DNA from 3 places in the Bacillus luti genome. Region 3 is predicted to be linked to each of the others. Evidence: a T-box and tRNA genes for the amino acid it is inferred to sense, from the RefSeq annotation. Region 3 holds a T-box; the other regions hold tRNA genes.

Region 1 (4,800 bases), 2.2 Mb from region 3:
AGGTCAAATCAACCCTCGTTGAAAGTGAAGAAAAGGTTACTTGATTTACTGTTAATGCATACAGATTATCTTTCGTTAATGTTTTTATATTAGGAGTGAATTTACGAATCTCATCTTCAACTTTTGTAAGAGGAAATGCTACGTTCCATGTTCCTGTTTGTCCAAATAAATTTTTCCCATGGACGGAAACATCAATTTTATCACCAAATTCACCGTAATTAGCCAGAGTGAATTCATGCTGCTCAATAATGCTGTTTCGTCCTTTTGGCTTCTGTGAAGTAGAACTAATTGCAGCTCTGACCTCTTTCCCATTAATGGTTACATAACTAAATCCAGCTTTCTCTTCATTGCTATTTGAAATAGTATTTTCTCCTTTGTATTCCACCGTGATCACTAAACGTCCACCATCGTAAACAGCTTCTTTCACCTTCATCGTTAAACCACTATGGTTATCTTGTCTCTCAATTGATGTAGCCAGCTCATCCTTTTCGATTTTATCAGCAGCAATATCATTAAATTGTGCATAAATGGGGCCTATAACTGGAACACTCGATAATGTCTTTGCCATAGTAGGAGAAATGAATCCAAAACCTAAGAGAGAAACACATATTCCACAAGCAACAAGACTAGAATACTTGATTGTTTTTTTTCTACGGTATCCATTTTTCTTAGCTTGAAGCATGGCTGTTTTTTCTCTTTGAATTAACCGATCTTCTGGTATAGGAATATCATTGATATGGTGATTAAATTCTTCTTTATTCATAACTATATCCCTCCTTTAAAATGGGGCGTAAAGCTTGCTTTGCTCGATGTAATTGAGATTTTACCGTTCCTTCTGGAGAATTAAGAACCTCAGCAATTTCCTTAATAGATAAATCGTGATAATACCTTAATAAAATAATAGTTTTGTAAGTAGGATCTAAAAAATTAAATGCCTCGATTAAATCCAAAGATTGTTCTAATTTATTCATGCTCTCTTCCGTACATAAATTAGAAAACATTTCATCATTCGCAACAAATTGTCTAGAGGATTTTCTTACAAAATCAATGGATTTAAAAACAAGAATTTTAGTAATCCAACTTTGAAATTTCTCGGGCTTTTTTAATTTTTTCAATGAAAGATACGCTTCATAAATTGTTTCTTGGTATATATCCAGTGCATCTTGTTCATTTCTTACATAAGAATAGGCTGTTCGATATAATTTCGGACGAACAAAAGTAATGAGTTGTTCAAATGCTTGATCATTTCCCCTTGTTGCTTGTTTTACTAGATAGGCTATGTCCATTTTTATTTCTTCCTCCCTTTACTAATATAGTCGAATGAGAGAATAAAAAGGTTGCAAAAATAAGTGCATATATATAAATCTTCTACAATTTATTGCAATGATTAAATACAGCATTAAAGAAAAGATACCCGAAATTCAAATAGAAAAAAGTATACAAGAAATCCATAAAAAAAAAAAGCAGACTATCCAAAGTCCACTTTTACACAACAAAAAAGAGATAGCAGATTATGCTATCTCTTTTAGTATGACCCGTACGGGATTCGAACCCGTGTTACCGCCGTGAAAGGGCGGTGTCTTAACCACTTGACCAACGGGCCAGTTACTGGCAGAGAAGAAGGGATTCGAACCCTCGCACCGCGTTAGCGATCTACTCCCTTAGCAGGGGAGCCCCTTGAGCCACTTGGGTACTTCTCTATAATATGGCTCCGCAGGTAGGACTCGAACCTACGACCGATCGGTTAACAGCCGATAGCTCTACCACTGAGCTACTGCGGAACAATTATGGTGGGCCTAAATGGACTCGAACCATCGACCTCACGCTTATCAGGCGTGCGCTCTAACCAGCTGAGCTATAGGCCCATAATTGAAAAGCGGGTGAAGAGAATCGAACTCTCGACCAGAGCTTGGAAGGCTCTTGTTTTACCACTAAACTACACCCGCATTAAATTGTAAATGGTGAGCCATGAAGGACTCGAACCTTCGACCCTCTGATTAAAAGTCAGATGCTCTACCAACTGAGCTAATGGCTCATTTTGAAAGTGGTGCCGACTAGAGGACTTGAACCCCCAACCTACTGATTACAAGTCAGTTGCTCTACCAATTGAGCTAAGTCGGCTTGCGACTTCAAAATGGTGGCTCGGGACGGAATCGAACCGCCGACACGAGGATTTTCAGTCCTCTGCTCTACCGACTGAGCTACCGAGCCTTATTAAAATGGCGGTCCCGACCGGGGTCGAACCGGCGATCTCCTGCGTGACAGGCAGGCATGTTAACCACTACACCACGGGACCATTTGGTTGCGGGGACAGGATTTGAACCTGCGACCTTCGGGTTATGAGCCCGACGAGCTACCGTGCTGCTCCACCCCGCGATGATAAAATATTTACTTTAGAAAAAAATGGAGGAGGTAGAGGGATTCGAACCCCCGCGCGACTCTCGCCGCCTGTCGGTTTTCAAGACCGATCCCTTCAGCCGAACTTGGGTATACCTCCGAGATATAAACGTCTAATGGTGGACCTTGTAGGACTCGAACCTACGACCGGACGGTTATGAGCCGTCTGCTCTAACCAGCTGAGCTAAAGGTCCTTTATGGTAGCGGCGGAGGGGATCGAACCCCCGACCTCACGGGTATGAACCGTACGCTCTAGCCAGCTGAGCTACACCGCCATAAATGATATTAAAATAAGTGGAGCCTAGCGGGATCGAACCGCTGACCTCCTGCGTGCAAGGCAGGCGCTCTCCCAGCTGAGCTAAGGCCCCATATTTTTGGGAATATCGGGAAGACAGGATTTGAACCTGCGACCCCCTGGTCCCAAACCAGGTGCTCTACCAAGCTGAGCCACTTCCCGTTAATAAAAGCGCGCCCGAGAGGAGTCGAACCCCTAACCTCTTGATCCGTAGTCAAACGCTCTATCCAATTGAGCTACGGGCGCATATGGTGCCGAGGGCGGGGGTCGAACCCGCACGGTGGTCACCCACCGCAGGATTTTAAGTCCTGTGCGTCTGCCTGTTCCGCCACCCCGGCATGTCATATTGAAAATTGGAGCGGAAGACGGGATTCGAACCCGCGACCCCAACCTTGGCAAGGTTGTATTCTACCACTGAACTACTTCCGCAAGACATGTATGAGTTATTTAATTAAAAGTGCGGGTGAAGGGAGTCGAACCCCCACGCCAAAGGCGCTAGATCCTAAGTCTAGTGCGTCTGCCAATTCCGCCACACCCGCATATTAATATTTCAAGAAAAAATGGGGCGACTGATGGGAATCGAACCCACGAATGCCGGAGCCACAATCCGGTGCGTTAACCACTTCGCCACAACCGCCATGATTTCTGGTGCCGACTAGAGGACTTGAACCCCCAACCTACTGATTACAAGTCAGTTGCTCTACCAATTGAGCTAAGTCGGCTAAATGGTGGAGGATGACGGGATCGAACCGCCGACCCCCTGCTTGTAAGGCAGGTGCTCTCCCAGCTGAGCTAATCCTCCATTTGCCTGGCAACGTCCTACTCTCACAGGGACAAGGTCCCAACTACCATCGGCGCTAGAGAGCTTAACTTCCGTGTTCGGTATGGGAACGGGTGTGGCCTCTCTGCCATCATTACCAGACTGTATTCATTTAAGACAAGAATTATTGTAACTTATTTAACTTTTAAAGTCAACAAGTTTTTTATATTCTTTCAAAACTAGATAACATTGCTTCATATTATATGGTTAAGTCCTCGATCTATTAGTATTCGTCAGCTCCACATGTCACCATGCTTCCACCTCGAACCTATCAACCTGATCATCTTTCAGGGATCTTACTAGCTTACGCTATGGGAAATCTCATCTTGAGGGGGGCTTCATGCTTAGATGCTTTCAGCACTTATCCCTTCCGCACATAGCTACCCAGCTATGCCCTTGGCAGAACAACTGGTACACCAGCGGTGCGTCCATCCCGGTCCTCTCGTACTAAGGACAGCTCCTCTCAAATTTCCTACGCCCACGACGGATAGGGACCGAACTGTCTCACGACGTTCTGAACCCAGCTCGCGTACCGCTTTAATGGGCGAACAGCCCAACCCTTGGGACCGACTACAGCCCCAGGATGCGATGAGCCGACATCGAGGTGCCAAACCTCCCCGTCGATGTGGACTCTTGGGGGAGATAAGCCTGTTATCCCCGGGGTAGCTTTTATCCGTTGAGCGATGGCCCTTCCATGCGGAACCACCGGATCACTAAGCCCGACTTTCGTCCCTGCTCGACTTGTAGGTCTCGCAGTCAAGCTCCCTTATGCCTTTGCACTCTACGAATGATTTCCAACCATTCTGAGGGAACCTTTGGGCGCCTCCGTTACACTTTAGGAGGCGACCGCCCCAGTCAAACTGCCCACCTGACACTGTCTCCCGGGTCGATAAGACCCGTAGGTTAGAATTTCAATACAGTCAGGGCGGTATCCCACCAGCGCCTCCACCGAAGCTAGCGCTCCGGTTTCAATGGCTCCCGCCTATCCTGTACAAACTGTACCAAAATTCAATATCAGGCTACAGTAAAGCTCCACGGGGTCTTTCCGTCCTGTCGCGGGTAACCTGCATCTTCACAGGTACTATAATTTCACCGAGTCTCTGGTTGAGACAGTGCCCAAATCGTTACACCTTTCGTGCGGGTCGGAACTTACCCGACAAGGAATTTCGCTACCTTAGGACCGTTATAGTTACGGCCGCCGTTTACTGGGGCTTCAGTTCAGAGCTTCGCTTACGCTAACCCCTCTCCTTAACCTTCCAGCACCGGGCAGGTGTCACCCCCTATACTT
Region 2 (4,800 bases), 2.3 Mb from region 3:
TCTAAATCTAATGATAAATGAACACCATCCGTATGAGATAAATACGCAATTGTTTCTTCCATAACAGCTGTCATACCCATACGATCAATCTCGTGCATTGAGAATACTTTAATGCCTTCATTGCGAATGAAGTCTTTTTCTCCTTCATCTAATGCACGTGCACCGATAATTACAACGTTCTCTTTCTTCACCTTTGGGTACGCTCCGTATAAGTCTACAAGTGCGGGATGTCCGTAACCTAAACTTGCTGCAAGTGACATACCGTGAATATTTCCAGACGGTGAAGTTTCTTCAGTATTTAAGTCACCGTGTGCATCATACCAAATAACACCTAAATTTTTATAATGTTTCGCTACACCAGCTAGCGTACCGATAGCAATACTATGGTCACCGCCTAATACAAGTGGAAAACGACCTTCTTCTATAATATGATCCACCTTACTCGCTAATTCATTACATACAGTTGCAACTTGTGTAAGGTTTCTTAACTTTGTATTTTCATCTACTTCTTTTTCTCTCTCTATACATATATCTCCCATATCTTTAACGTCATATCCAATTTCTTTAATTCTTTCAATTACCCCTGCATAACGGATCGCGCTCGGTCCCATATCAACCCCGCGACGCATCTGTCCTAAATCCATTGGAACTCCAATAACCGAGATTTCTTTTTTCATAGATAGTATCCCCCTTTTATGCCTTCACTAAATATTTTAAATCTTTTATATAGTCTGACTCAACTCAACATTTTTCTGCATGGATATACATTTTATTCACTTATACTGAAGGAAGAATCCAAATTTTAAGACTATTATATGTATAAAATTAACTTAGTGAAACAACTACCATTACTATTATTAAATAATAATAAAAAACACTCCTACATTTAGAAGTGTTTTTTCGATGCTATTTTCCACACTGCTGCAATATTCTTCACTGTCATTTCGATATTCTCTTCTGCTACTTTATATGCTTTTTCTAATGTCATCGGACTCGATGTAACACTAAATACTGCATCGATTCCTTTTTCGTAAACTGCCGAATAATTCGGAGATACAGATCCTCCAATAGCAATCACAGGAATATGAAAATGTTTCGCGCGCTCCGCAACACCTACAGGGGCCTTTCCATATGCTGTTTGTTCATCTATTCTACCTTCACCAGTTATAATTAAATCCGCACCTTCTATATGCTTATCAAAGTTTGTATAATCTAATACAATTTCAATTCCCCTCCGCAAGTTTCCCTTTAACACTGCAATAACAGCTGCTCCCATTCCTCCTGCAGCTCCTGCACCAGCCATTTTAGATACGTCGCAAGATAAGTATTGTTTAAGGATATTCGCATAATGCTTTAAATTCTCATCTAGCTCTTTCATCATCTCTAGATTCGCACCCTTTTGCCTCCCAAATACGAAAGATGCTCCCCTTATTCCAACTAACGGATTGTCTACATCACATGCCGCTTCTATCTTTATATGTGTTAAACGTGAATCCATTCGCGAAAAATCAATTGTTGCAATCGAATGTAATGTTCCTCCAGATGGCTCTATAACTTCCCCCTCTCCATTTATAAACCTGACTCCCAAAGCGGACAACATACCTGCTCCACCATCATTTGTCGCACTTCCTCCGAGCCCCAAAATAATATGCTCAGCCCCTTGTTCTAGCGCATGTAAATATAAGTTCTCCTGTCCCTTTTGTCGTTGTAATAAGTGGATTTCTTTTTTCAATCGGAACGTGTTGTAATCCTGATGCTGCTGCCATTTCAATAAACGCTGTTTTATTATCCTTAGACATACCGTAAAAGGCTTGTACACGTTCTCTAAGCGGTCCTGTCACATGAAGTGATATAATTCTTCCCCCTGTAGCATCCACAAGTGAATCAACCGTTCCTTCTCCTCCATCTCCAATTGGCATTTTTACATACTCTGCTTTAGGAAAAATTTCTCTAAAACCTCTTTCAATGGCCTCACATACTTCAATAGCTTTTAAGCTTTCTTTATATGAATCAGATGCAATGACAACTTTCACAATTATCCCTCACCCTTTATTTTTACATTTTCTTCATTGTAAACGACAAATACGAAGGTTGTCTTTTTAAACACAAAAAAAGCTTACATCATATGATGTAAGCTTTCTCTATTTAGATGGAGCCTAGCGGGATCGAACCGCTGACCTCCTGCGTGCAAGGCAGGCGCTCTCCCAGCTGAGCTAAGGCCCCTTAGTAATTAAGCGGAAGACGGGATTCGAACCCGCGACCCCAACCTTGGCAAGGTTGTATTCTACCACTGAACTACTTCCGCGAAAATGGTGAGCCATGAAGGACTCGAACCTTCGACCCTCTGATTAAAAGTCAGATGCTCTACCAACTGAGCTAATGGCTCGTAAATGGCTGGGCTAGCTGGATTCGAACCAGCGCATGACGGAGTCAAAGTCCGTTGCCTTACCGCTTGGCTATAGCCCATTAATATTTACTAGTATGGTTATCTTTTCAAAAAAATAAACCCTCTCAGGTTATTTTAAAGAAAATGGTGGAGGGGGGCAGATTCGAACTGCCGAACCCGAAGGAGCGGATTTACAGTCCGCCGCGTTTAGCCACTTCGCTACCCCTCCGACATTTAAATATATATGGTGGAGGATGACGGGATCGAACCGCCGACCCCCTGCTTGTAAGGCAGGTGCTCTCCCAGCTGAGCTAATCCTCCAAAAGTGGTGACCCGTACGGGATTCGAACCCGTGTTACCGCCGTGAAAGGGCGGTGTCTTAACCACTTGACCAACGGGCCAAAAAAGTTTTAAACCTATTCCCAAGCTTCCAACCGGGCTTGAACCGGTGACCTCTTCCTTACCATGGAAGTGCTCTACCAGCTGAGCTATGGAAGCATAATGGCTCCGCAGGTAGGACTCGAACCTACGACCGATCGGTTAACAGCCGATAGCTCTACCACTGAGCTACTGCGGAATAATATTAGCCTGGCAACGTCCTACTCTCACAGGGACAAGGTCCCAACTACCATCGGCGCTAGAGAGCTTAACTTCCGTGTTCGGTATGGGAACGGGTGTGACCTCTCTGCCATCATTACCAGACTTTTATCATTATCAACATTTCCAAGGAAATGTCAAGAAGAAATTTAAACATATATTCCTTCAAAACTAGATAACATTTGCTACATATTATATGGTTAAGTCCTCGATCTATTAGTATTCGTCAGCTCCACATGTCACCATGCTTCCACCTCGAACCTATCAACCTGATCATCTTTCAGGGATCTTACTAGCTTACGCTATGGGAAATCTCATCTTGAGGGGGGCTTCATGCTTAGATGCTTTCAGCACTTATCCCTTCCGCACATAGCTACCCAGCTATGCCCTTGGCAGAACAACTGGTACACCAGCGGTGCGTCCATCCCGGTCCTCTCGTACTAAGGACAGCTCCTCTCAAATTTCCTACGCCCACGACGGATAGGGACCGAACTGTCTCACGACGTTCTGAACCCAGCTCGCGTACCGCTTTAATGGGCGAACAGCCCAACCCTTGGGACCGACTACAGCCCCAGGATGCGATGAGCCGACATCGAGGTGCCAAACCTCCCCGTCGATGTGGACTCTTGGGGGAGATAAGCCTGTTATCCCCGGGGTAGCTTTTATCCGTTGAGCGATGGCCCTTCCATGCGGAACCACCGGATCACTAAGCCCGACTTTCGTCCCTGCTCGACTTGTAGGTCTCGCAGTCAAGCTCCCTTATGCCTTTGCACTCTACGAATGATTTCCAACCATTCTGAGGGAACCTTTGGGCGCCTCCGTTACACTTTAGGAGGCGACCGCCCCAGTCAAACTGCCCACCTGACACTGTCTCCCGGGTCGATAAGACCCGTAGGTTAGAATTTCAATACAGTCAGGGCGGTATCCCACCAGCGCCTCCACCGAAGCTAGCGCTCCGGTTTCAATGGCTCCCGCCTATCCTGTACAAACTGTACCAAAATTCAATATCAGGCTACAGTAAAGCTCCACGGGGTCTTTCCGTCCTGTCGCGGGTAACCTGCATCTTCACAGGTACTATAATTTCACCGAGTCTCTGGTTGAGACAGTGCCCAAATCGTTACACCTTTCGTGCGGGTCGGAACTTACCCGACAAGGAATTTCGCTACCTTAGGACCGTTATAGTTACGGCCGCCGTTTACTGGGGCTTCAGTTCAGAGCTTCGCTTACGCTAACCCCTCTCCTTAACCTTCCAGCACCGGGCAGGTGTCACCCCCTATACTTCGCCTTACGGCTTCGCAGAGAGCTGTGTTTTTGCTAAACAGTCGCTTGGGCCTATTCACTGCGGCTTTCCGTTAAGAAAGCACCCCTTCTCCCGAAGTTACGGGGTCATTTTGCCGAGTTCCTTAACCAGAGTTCTCTCGCACACCTTAGGATTCTCTCCTCGCCTACCTGTGTCGGTTTGCGGTACAGGCACCTTTTATCTCGCTAGAAGCTTTTCTTGGCAGCGGGGAATCAAAGACTTCGCTCCATAAGGAGCTTCCCCATCACAGCTCAGCCTTCACGATAAGCGGATTTGCCTACTTATCAGCCTAACTGCTTGGACGTGCACAACCAATCGCACGCTTCTTCTATCCTTCTGCGTCCCTCCATTGCTCAAACGATAAAGAGGTGGTACAGGAATATCAACCTGTTGTCCATCGCCTACGCCTGTCGGCCTCGGCTTAGGTCCTGACTAACCCTGAGCGGACGAGCCTTCCTCAGGAAACCTTAGGCATTCGGTGGACGGGATTCTCACCCGTCTTTCGCTACTCATACCG
Region 3 (4,800 bases):
GGATTGGTACAAGTTTCGGAAATTGATGAACCGAATAAGAATATGGTAGATAAACCTTCAATCAATTTCATAATGATAACATGTCAGAAAGAACTATAAATAAAAGTTATTAAGAATTATTAAAGATGTTTATATATTGATTATGCACAAATAAAAAGGACAAGCATATAATATAAATACCTTTTAACTTTAGGTAACCTTAACTTTCGTTAATAGGGCATCTCAAAATCCCCAAAAGAGCACTTGCGGAAACAAGTGCTCTTTTATTTATCCCGCTTTAATGGGCAGTAAGACCCCCACCTCAAAATTCAGCGAAAGCAAAGAAGTTAGGTGGGGATCAACTGCCCATAAAAGTCCGATTGGTGAAGGCTAATAATCAGTGGGGGATGAAGAAAACCCCCACTGATTAAAGTTTCACTTTATTAAGGATGACTTTTAAAGTTTTATTTCTGAACGACAAATGTAATCGCATTTGTTTTTAATTGAATATGTCTTTCATTTCGAACTATATCATAAGCTAATTCTTTTATTTCAACTTTTATTTCTTTCCATTCCTTATAAATGCTTTTTAAAGTATTTATCATTTCTTCTGTTGAAAGATTAATTTCAATTAAAGCATCTAATTCTTCATTCGTTTTTAAATCAATTTCTTGTATGTTCGAGTTAATAATTAAACAATTAATACCACCAGTCTTTGTACCTTTTTTCATAGAATGGAGCACATTTGTTAAATCTTCTTCTGATTTAACATGCTCTAAACTGGATACTGCAACGATATAATCATAAGTGTTAGAGGCAATATAGTAGTTTTCAATTGCTGCTTGTTCTGTTTTTATAACCTCGAATACATCATGTTCTTTGCTATAAATTTGTAGCTTTTTTAAAGCGGAATCAAGCAAGTCAACACATGTAACAGTACCGCTAGTATTTTTTATCTTTTGTGCAATTGGAATGCTATTTCTACCGACGCCAGAGCCGAGGTCAAGTACTTGCAAGTTTTTTTGTCCTGCAAAGTGATCTATTAAGTCCATCACCGTTTTAACTGGTTTGCTAAGCCAAGATCCAGCTTCAAACAGTTTATATTGTTCATAGCAAAGATCGTGATATTTCTTTTCTTCTTGTCTTATGTATTCGATACGGTTCATATTGTTTCAGCTCCAATATTTTTATTGCAAAATTCATATGTAGGACAACCTTTAATATTTGTTTGAATTCGAAAGATACCACCTGCATGTGGATAGTCCTTTAATTCGTCATCTGTCATTCTTGTTCTGGCTGTTGTAACATATAAATCTGTTAAATTAGGCCCTCCAAATGTACACGACGTTACATATAACGCTGGAATTGGGATACTTAATATTTGGTCTCCAGTTAAAGGATTCCATCTAGTAATCTTTGAACCTCCCCAATGTGCAATCCATAAACAACCTTCTTCATCAATTGTCATACCGTCGGGTAGCCCATCATTTTCGTGGAAAATGATTACATCAATTGGATTGAGAATTTTTCCAGTATACTTATCATAATGATAGCGAACCACTTTTTTAGTAGGTGTATCAATATAGTAAAGGTATTTATGGTTGGGTGACCAAGCAATTCCATTTGATGTATTTACATGTGAAACTTTTTTCTCTACGCTCAAATTATTATTTAAACAATACAAAGAACCTGCAGTATTAATACCATATGTATCTGTAGTACCTGCCCAAAAGCGGCCAGCTGGATCACATTTTCCATCATTAAAACGGTTTTCTATTAAATGTGATTCAGGGTCAAAAATATGTGTCAATTTTTCTGTATATACATTAATAGAATAAAAGCCGTTTTCCATAGCTAAGAGTAGTACGTCCTCTAAATATGGAACAACACAACCAATTTGTTGATTGAGAGTGATTACTCGGTTCGTATTAGCGGTAGGATTATATATGCATAATTTTTTCTCCATAATATCAACCCAATATAAAAGCTGCTTTTTCTCATCCCAACATGGTCCTTCAGCTAAACTTGCTTTAGCATCCAAAACTAATTCTATATTACTGAACAAGATGTTCACCTCGTTTTATAAGATATTTATATAATTCGATAAAAATAGAGGTAAACCTTTAGTAAGAAGATATTAAGATTTGTAAGGTAGACAATCAATCTTCTAAAATTATTGAAAAGTGTATAAACACGGAGAGGAAAATGCATATGATGTTTTATGAGATTGTTTGCTTTTCTTGTAAGAACATATTTCGTGTTTACGAAGGTAGTGAAAAATATAAGAGATTTAAAGAGAAACCAAAAGGGGCATATTGTTGTGATGAGTGTAGCCACAAAATTCAATTAGAAGCGATAAAGCATTTTTTTAGATAGTTATATATTCTGTTTAGAAAAGTTTGACAATAAAAGTGTTATAAATTATCATATAAAAAAACTAATATTTAAAATGGCATGGAAGAGAAGAGTAGTTAAGAAAGAATACGTACAGAGAGCTCTGGTAGCTGAGAAAGAGCAGTATACATCTTAATGAAAAAAGACTTGGAGCTGCGCAAGGAACTAATTTGTTTAGGGATGGTGCGACGGGTTCTCCCGTTATAGAGATAGGGTATAAGCATATTTTGCCGTACCTGAAGAGGTTAATATGGTGACATATTAACAAACTGAGGTGGTACCGCGAAGCTAATAACTCTCGTCCTCAAGATGAATAATCTTGGGGGTGGGAGTTTTTTTATTGCAAAAAAATGAAAATGTGAGAACAAAAATATAATTGAGGTGAGTAGTATATGCATTGGGCGTATGAAGTAGCACATGAATTAATTAGAAAACATCCAAACAAAGAAACTTTTGTTTGCGCTTCAGGAATTAGTCCATCTGGTTCTGTTCATATCGGGAACTTCCGTGAAATTGTAACGACTTATTTCGTTGTAAGAGCGCTTAAAGATTTAGGGAAAAAGACTCGTTTCATTTTTTCATGGGATGATTATGACAGGTTTAGAAAAGTCCCTAAAAATATTGATCCATCTTTTGCTAAATATATTGGTATGCCATACTGTGATATTCCAGATCCATATGGATGTCATAACTCATATGCGGAGCATTTTGAAAAAGAGTTTGAAAAGTCGCTCCAAGTATTTGGGATTGAAGTGGAATTCATATATCAAAACGCTGAGTATAGAAGCGGAAGGTATAACGCAAATATATTAGAGTCTTTATATAAAAGAAAAGAAATATATGATATTTTAATGAGTTTTAAAACTGGGGAGTGTAGTGAGGAAGAACGAGAGAATTTTTATCCGGTTACATTATATTGTGAGAAATGCGGGAAAGATGCAACAACGATTACACATTTTGATGAAGTATTGAAAACAGTTCGGTATGAATGTGAATGCGGAAATCAAAATGAATTATCAATATTAAATACAAATAAAATGAAACTGAATTGGAAAATCGATTGGCCGATGAGATGGATGATTGAGGATGTTGTTTTTGAACCGGGCGGCAGAGATCATTCATCAGAAACAGGTAGTTATAATGTATCAAAGGAAATTGCGAGGGAAGTATTCAATCGTGAAGCTCCACATTACGTTGCTTATGATTTCATTGGAATTAAAGGGAATCATGAAAAAATGTCTAGTTCCTTAGGGAATAGTATTACACCTAGCGAGTTGCTAAAAGTGTATTTGCCCGAAGTGATTCTATTTATGTTTGCAAAATATAGGCCAGACGCAGCGTTTCATATCGGTCTTGATGAAGATGTGATTCGCAATTTTACAGAGTATGAACGATTAAAAGATAGTTATAAAAATAAAATGCTCAAAAATGAAGATTTATTTGATGCAATGAAGCTCTCTAGAGCTGATAGCCGAGTTAATGAATATCCGAAATTTAATCAAGTAGCAGGAACGTTACCATTATTACATTTTGATTCATCTATTTTACAAAGTATATTAGAAAAAACAGATAGAAGTTATGCATTACCTGAAATGATTGCAATAAGTAATCGGGTGGAATATTGGATTAGAAACTTTCAATCTGAAAAATTAATTACAGTAAATCAAGAGAGAAATATAGAGTTTTACAACACATTAGATGACAGGCAGAAAGGATGGTTAGTAGAAGTTTGCAAAACACTTCGTTCTAATAACGATTACTCTAACTTAATGGAACAATTGTATTCGATTTGTCATCATGAAGATAAAAAGATAATGAAAGAAAATCAAAAACAATTATTCACCATTATATATAAGCTCATTATGAATCAATCAAATGGTCCTCGTATACCATTATTGATACATGTGGTAGGCATAGAAAAATTAATCACATTATTAGATTTCTAAAACATAGTGAAAAGCAACGCAAGTACCCAAATTTCTAAGCACTTGCGTTGCAAATTTTACTATCGTGAATACATTTTCGGACATTCATCACCACGTGGTTCATAAAAGCAATGGCTTTTAAACTGTCCTACAAACGGCTGATTATACCATTCAGGTGGACAAGCTCCAGTTGGACGGAAATACCAAAGAGCCCATCTTGCTGGCCAGCGCCATTCACCTTGTAAAACTTTTCTTGCGATTTCTTTTTCTGATTCACGAGCGCGTTGGTAAAAATATCCGTATTGTACAGCTTCAAATCCACCTGGGCTTTGATATACTGCATCATGTACGGTACGGAGTTGTTTAAAGTCTAAACAATCACAAAACACACGATTTACTACAACACATCCAACAAGTTGTTCGCCTTGCCGACCTTCGCCTTCAGCTTCAGCGCGTATTAATCGAGCGAGTAAGTCAACATCGCTTTCGTTATATGGAATAA

The links. A T-box is a leader RNA that pairs with one kind of tRNA and senses whether it is charged. The one in region 3 lies ahead of lysS (lysine--tRNA ligase), so its partner is inferred to be a tRNA-Lys.
Region 1: it encodes a tRNA-Lys, which carries the amino acid that the T-box ahead of lysS (lysine--tRNA ligase) is inferred to sense. The anticodon was not compared.
Region 2: it encodes a tRNA-Lys, which carries the amino acid that the T-box ahead of lysS (lysine--tRNA ligase) is inferred to sense. The anticodon was not compared.

What each region holds. Positions count from the first base shown of each region.
Region 1 covers NZ_CP040336.1:490,060-494,859, reverse strand. Annotated here, with positions in the region: gene EUC40_RS02610 (DUF4179 domain-containing protein) at 1-763, opposite strand, end outside; gene EUC40_RS02605 (sigma-70 family RNA polymerase sigma factor) at 756-1,286, opposite strand; tRNA gene EUC40_RS02600 (tRNA-Glu) at 1,532-1,603, opposite strand; tRNA gene EUC40_RS02595 (tRNA-Ser) at 1,610-1,700, opposite strand; tRNA gene EUC40_RS02590 (tRNA-Asn) at 1,707-1,781, opposite strand; tRNA gene EUC40_RS02585 (tRNA-Ile) at 1,789-1,865, opposite strand; tRNA gene EUC40_RS02580 (tRNA-Gly) at 1,876-1,946, opposite strand; tRNA gene EUC40_RS02575 (tRNA-Lys) at 1,960-2,035, opposite strand; tRNA gene EUC40_RS02570 (tRNA-Thr) at 2,046-2,121, opposite strand; tRNA gene EUC40_RS02565 (tRNA-Phe) at 2,136-2,211, opposite strand; tRNA gene EUC40_RS02560 (tRNA-Asp) at 2,221-2,296, opposite strand; tRNA gene EUC40_RS02555 (tRNA-Met) at 2,300-2,376, opposite strand; tRNA gene EUC40_RS02550 (tRNA-Ser) at 2,405-2,497, opposite strand; tRNA gene EUC40_RS02545 (tRNA-Ile) at 2,515-2,591, opposite strand; tRNA gene EUC40_RS02540 (tRNA-Met) at 2,596-2,672, opposite strand; tRNA gene EUC40_RS02535 (tRNA-Ala) at 2,693-2,765, opposite strand; tRNA gene EUC40_RS02530 (tRNA-Pro) at 2,781-2,854, opposite strand; tRNA gene EUC40_RS02525 (tRNA-Arg) at 2,865-2,938, opposite strand; tRNA gene EUC40_RS02520 (tRNA-Leu) at 2,942-3,030, opposite strand; tRNA gene EUC40_RS02515 (tRNA-Gly) at 3,047-3,121, opposite strand; tRNA gene EUC40_RS02510 (tRNA-Leu) at 3,151-3,231, opposite strand; tRNA gene EUC40_RS02505 (tRNA-His) at 3,254-3,329, opposite strand; tRNA gene EUC40_RS02500 (tRNA-Thr) at 3,339-3,414, opposite strand; tRNA gene EUC40_RS02495 (tRNA-Val) at 3,419-3,494, opposite strand; rRNA gene rrf (5S ribosomal RNA) at 3,499-3,614, opposite strand; rRNA gene EUC40_RS02485 (23S ribosomal RNA) at 3,716-4,800, opposite strand, start outside.
Region 2 covers NZ_CP040336.1:4,960,858-4,965,657, forward strand. Annotated here, with positions in the region: gene rocF (arginase) at 1-677, opposite strand, end outside; partial or broken gene EUC40_RS24975 (glycerate kinase) at 887-2,033, opposite strand; tRNA gene EUC40_RS24980 (tRNA-Ala) at 2,151-2,223, opposite strand; tRNA gene EUC40_RS24985 (tRNA-Gly) at 2,234-2,305, opposite strand; tRNA gene EUC40_RS24990 (tRNA-Lys) at 2,311-2,386, opposite strand; tRNA gene EUC40_RS24995 (tRNA-Gln) at 2,392-2,466, opposite strand; tRNA gene EUC40_RS25000 (tRNA-Tyr) at 2,532-2,615, opposite strand; tRNA gene EUC40_RS25005 (tRNA-Val) at 2,632-2,707, opposite strand; tRNA gene EUC40_RS25010 (tRNA-Glu) at 2,713-2,787, opposite strand; tRNA gene EUC40_RS25015 (tRNA-Thr) at 2,812-2,884, opposite strand; tRNA gene EUC40_RS25020 (tRNA-Asn) at 2,889-2,963, opposite strand; rRNA gene rrf (5S ribosomal RNA) at 2,973-3,088, opposite strand; rRNA gene EUC40_RS25030 (23S ribosomal RNA) at 3,180-4,800, opposite strand, start outside.
Region 3 covers NZ_CP040336.1:2,683,822-2,688,621, reverse strand. Annotated here, with positions in the region: gene EUC40_RS13770 (class I SAM-dependent methyltransferase) at 1-99, shown strand, start outside; gene EUC40_RS13765 (class I SAM-dependent methyltransferase) at 444-1,145, opposite strand; gene EUC40_RS13760 (SMP-30/gluconolactonase/LRE family protein) at 1,142-2,044, opposite strand; gene EUC40_RS13755 (DUF2197 domain-containing protein) at 2,185-2,355, shown strand; T-box leader at 2,426-2,682, shown strand; gene lysS (lysine--tRNA ligase) at 2,766-4,319, shown strand; gene EUC40_RS13745 (cell wall hydrolase) at 4,379-4,800, opposite strand, start outside.